Regions from separate parts of the Terrabacter sp. NPDC080008 genome, predicted to be linked through region 2. Evidence: predicted binding sites of a transcription regulator. Region 2 holds the regulator's gene; the other holds the start of a gene.

Region 1 (2,387 bases), on a different contig from region 2:
AGGCCGCCGGTAGGATCGTCGCGGTCCGGCAGGGCAACCTCATGGCCACGTCCTTCCACCCCGAGGTGGGGGCCGACCACCGGATCCACGCCGAGTTCGTCTCGATCGTCAGAGAGCACCGACTCCAGCAGTCGGGCGCACGCCAGTCACCGGAACGCGAGGACACTGCATGAGCGGCCACTCCAAATGGGCCACCACGAAGCACCAGAAGGCGGCCAAGGACGCCAAGCGCGGCAAGCTCTTCGCCAAGCTCATCAAGAACATCGAGGTCGCGGCCCGTCAGGGCGGCGGTGACCCCGCCGGCAACCCGACGCTCTACGACGCCATCCAGAAGGCGAAGAAGACCTCGGTCCCCAACGACAACATCGACCGCGCCGTCAAGCGCGGCTCGGGCGCCGAGGCCGGCGGCTCCGACTGGCAGACGATCATGTACGAGGGCTACGCCCCCAACGGCGTCGCGCTGCTCATCGAGTGCCTCACCGACAACCGCAACCGCGCCGCGGCCGAGGTGCGCACGGCCCTGACCCGCAACGGCGGCCAGCTCGCCGACCCCGGCTCGGTCGCCTACGTCTTCAACCGCAAGGGCGTCGTCACCGTGCCCAAGGCCGACAAGAGCGAGGACGACATCCTCGAGGTCGTCCTCGACGCGGGCGCCGAGGAGGTCAACGACAACGGCGACACCTGGGAGATCGTGTCCGAGGCGAGCGACTTCGTCGCGGTCCGCCAGGCCATCCAGGACGCCGGCATCGACTACGACTCCGCCGAGGCCTCGTTCGTGCCCAACCTGCAGGTTCCGCTCGACCTCGACGGCGCCCGGAAGATGATCCGCGTCATCGACGCACTCGAGGACAGCGACGATGTCCAGAACGTGTACGCCAACGGCGACATCCCCGACGACGTGCTCGCGGACCTCGACGACGACGAGGAGTGACGGGGCTCGGCCCACGTCGGGAGGCGCGCCGGTGACCGGCGTGCCTCCCGTGCTTTCCGGGCCTGCCCGTTAGCGTTGTCCCGAACAGGTGTTCGGGTCCGTCCCGTTCGACGACCCACCCACCGACCCGCTCCCATCGACCCCGAGGAGGTATGCCGTGCGCGTCCTCGCGGTCGACCCCGGGCTCACCCGGTGCGGCGTCGGTGTCGTCGACGGGGTCCCGGGACGCAAGCTCTCCCTCGTCGAGGTCGGGGTCATCCGGACCCCCTCGAGCGACCCGACGCCCAGGCGTCTCGTCGTCGTCGAGGACGAGATGCGGCAGTGGTTCGCCCGTCACCGGCCCGAGGCGGTCGCCATCGAGCGCGTCTTCGCCGACACCAACGTCTCGACCGTGATGGGCACCGCGCAGGTGACGGGGATCGTGATGATCCTCGCCGAGCGCCTCGGTCTGCCGGTCACGCTGCACACGCCCACCGAGGTCAAGGCCGCGGTCAGCGGCAGCGGCCGCGCCGACAAGGCGCAGGTGACCACGATGGTGACCCGCCTGCTCGGCCTCGACACGCCGCCCAAGCCGGCCGACGCCGCCGACGCCCTCGCCCTCGCGATCTGCCACGTCTGGCGCGGCGGCACGCAGAACCGGCTCGAGGAGGCCCGGCGCGACGTCCTGGCGCGCACCGGGAGCCGGGGGAGCGGCATACCCCGTCGGGTGCCCCCGGGTGCCGCGCCGCCGGTGCAGCGCCTCCGTGCCGCGACGACCCAGACGAGCCGCGCCCGCGCCGCCACCGACCGACCCCAGCCACCCCACCCTGGAGCCCAGCCCCGATGATCGCCTCGCTCTCCGGAACCGTCCTCAAGGTCGGCCTCGACTCTGTCGTGGTCGGCGTGGGCGGCGTCGGGATGCTCGTCCACACCACTCCGGCGACAGCGTCGTCCGTCCGGCTCGGCCAGCCCACCGAGCTGGCCACGAGCCTCGTCGTCCGCGAGGACTCCCTGACGCTCTACGGCTTCGCCACCGACGACGAGAAGCACGTCTTCGAGACGGTGCAGACCGTCTCCGGGGTCGGGCCGCGCCTCGCCCTCGCGGTGCTCGCCGTCCACTCGCCCGACGCCGTCCGGGTCGCCCTCGGCACCGGCGACCTCGTGGCACTCACGAAGGTCCCCGGCATCGGCAAGAAGGGCGCCGAGCGCATGGTGCTCGAGCTCAAGGACAAGCTGGGCGCCCTGCCCGGCTCGGCCGGCCACGCCGAGCCCGTCCCGGCCGACACCGGCGAGGCGTGGCGCGAGCAGGTCCGGGAGGCCCTCGTCGGCCTCGGCTGGACGGCCCGCCAAGCCGACGACGCGCTCGACAAGGTGGCTCCGCTCGCCGCCGACGGGGCCGGGGTCTCGGCCCTGCTGCGCGCGGCCCTGCAGGAGCTCGGTCGATGAGCGTCGGCCCGTGGGACGACGCCGAGGGGGA
Region 2 (2,387 bases):
GGAGCCAACGCGGCCGATCTGGGGGACGGGCGTGCGCCCGTCAGTGGGCGGGGATGACGAGCTGCTGCCCCGCGTGGATCTGTGACGTGCTCAGGCCGTTGGCGACCTGCAGCTCGACGACGCCGTCGGTGACGGACAGCTCGGGAAGCTCGCGAACTGCGATGCCGGACAGGGTCTGGCCCGCGTGCACGGTGATCGTGCGGGCATCCCCACTGGCCGAGGCGAGCTGGCCCGCGAGACCGACGCCGAGAACGGCGATGACGCCGGCGACGAGCACAGTGCGCACGAGGCGGCCGAAACGCGTCAGCCGCATCGTGGGTGCGGCGCCGCAGACGCGCTCCGCGTCGGCCGCACGGCCACCGGCACGGCGGGCGAGGACTGCATCCCGGCCGGTTGGAACGAGCACGAGGTGCCGCTCGACACCCCGCCCGACACCCTGCTCGACGTGACGCCGGGCCTTCCGCTCGACACCGGCCTGACGAACGTCCTCGACGACGACGGCGCTCATGGTGACCTCCCCTTGCTCGTGATCCGGCGAACATGTGTTCGATAGAACGTCTGTACGATTTCTAGCACGCCTCGGCGACGAAGTCGAGACACGCATCGAACACATGTTTGGCAACTGTGTTCGAAACTCGTAGTCTGTGCTCACATCAGACACCTCAGCAGCCACCACTGACACTGGTCCCGACACAGCGACATCCGGGGAGTCAGCCGCGGTCTGAACGAGAGCCGACGAAGGGAACACCATGGGCGTGACCGAGCTCCCCGACCGCGAGAACGGGGACGGCCTGACCGTCCGCCAGCGGCGCGTGCTCGAGGTCATCCGCAACTCCGTCGACCGGCGTGGCTACCCGCCGAGCATGCGAGAGATCGGCGACGCCGTGGGCCTGGCCAGTCCCTCGAGCGTCTCCCACCAGCTCAACGCCCTCGTGGCCAAGGGCTACCTGCGCCGCGACCCGAACCGTCCGCGCGCCCTCGAGGTCGTCTCCCCCGACGCAAAGGCCGAGGACCTCGGCTACCGCGCGGGGTCCGGCGAGCCGGCCCGCCCAGGCGGCGACCAGTACGACACCGAGACCGACTCGGGCGATGCCCGACCGCAGGCCTCGTACGTGCCGGTGCTCGGGCAGATCGCCGCCGGGGTGCCCATCACCGCGGAGCAGGTCGTCGAGGACGTCTTCCCGCTGCCGCGCCAGCTCGTCGGCGAGGGCGAGCTCTTCCTCCTCAAGGTCACCGGCGACTCCATGGTCGAGGCCGCGATCTGCGACGGTGACTGGGTCGTCGTGCGCCAGCAGCAGCACGCCGACAACGGTGACGTCGTCGCTGCGATGCTCGACAACGAGGCGACCGTCAAGACGTTCAAGCGCAAGGACGGCCACGTGTGGCTCATGCCGCACAACCCCGACTTCTCCCCCATCGACGGCGACCACGCCACGATCCTCGGCAAGGTCACCGCGGTGCTGCGCCGCATCTGAGCGGCTGCGACGCGGACCAGGCCGCCCGATGGCCCACGAGCGCACGCGCGACGTCGTCCTCACCTACCGCTACCTGCGGGGGGCGATGATCGGGCTGCTCCTCATGCTGCTGCTGTCGGTCGGCTACCAGTGGTGGTGGGAGACCGGGCACTCCTGCTGGCTGGGTTCCATCAGCGCGTACTACTACACCCCTGCCCGCGGCATCTTCGTCGGGGCCCTCTGCGCCCTCGGCGCCAACCTCATCGCCTACAAGGGGCACTCGGCGGAGGAGGACGTGCTGCTCAACTTCTCGGGCCTGATGGCCTTCGTCGTGGCCCTGGTCCCGACCGAGCCCGACGGGCGGTGCGGGCCCAACGCATACACCCAGACGGCACCCGAGATCGCCGCCGCCGTGCGCAACAACATCTGGTCGCTGCTCGTCGTCGCCGTCCTCGCGGCTGGTGTCGTCGCCTGGCTCCAGCGTCCCGGCCGGGCGGCCGCGCGCGCCCGACGCACCGTGCGCTCGGTCGTGGTGAGCATCGCCTGCGGTGCGGTCGTGCTCGGTGAGCTGGTCCTCTTCCTCGCCCTGCGCGACCGCTTCATCGCCCTCAGCCACGGGATCGCGGCCGCCACCATGGTCGCCGGCGTGATCGCCGTCATGGTACTCAGTGCCCTGCGCGTCGACGAGCGTCACCAGGGCCGGGCCGACGGTCGCGGCTCCGTCTACAAGCGGATCTACATCACCCTCGCCGTGGCCCTCGCCGTGGCCCTGGGCACCGCCGTGCTCACCGCCGTGAGCGTGGCCGGCCTCGACCACCTCGTCCTCGTCTCGGAGGTGATCATCATCGCCTTGTTCGGCACGTACTGGGGCGTGCAGACCAAGGAGCTGTGGGACCTGCGCGATGCGCACGGGCCCGAGGCGCGCGCCGCGGG

Evidence for each region. Region 2 encodes LexA, which represses DNA repair genes until DNA is damaged. Its sites were predicted from a motif close to TCGAACANNTGTTCGA; they were not measured.
Region 1: a site for LexA is predicted at 1,012-1,027, ahead of ruvC (crossover junction endodeoxyribonuclease RuvC). Genes of this name have one in related genera too.

Annotation. Positions count from the first base shown of each region.
Region 1 is NZ_JBFBLC010000002.1:533,916-536,302, forward strand. Features, by position in the region: gene pdxT (pyridoxal 5'-phosphate synthase glutaminase subunit PdxT) at 1-173, shown strand, start outside; gene AB0316_RS08485 (YebC/PmpR family DNA-binding transcriptional regulator) at 170-931, shown strand; gene ruvC (crossover junction endodeoxyribonuclease RuvC) at 1,089-1,757, shown strand; gene ruvA (Holliday junction branch migration protein RuvA) at 1,754-2,356, shown strand; gene ruvB (Holliday junction branch migration DNA helicase RuvB) at 2,353-2,387, shown strand, end outside.
Region 2 is NZ_JBFBLC010000006.1:267,435-269,821, reverse strand. Features, by position in the region: gene AB0316_RS17455 (LysM peptidoglycan-binding domain-containing protein) at 41-508, opposite strand; gene lexA (transcriptional repressor LexA) at 750-1,475, shown strand; gene AB0316_RS17445 (hypothetical protein) at 1,504-2,387, shown strand, end outside.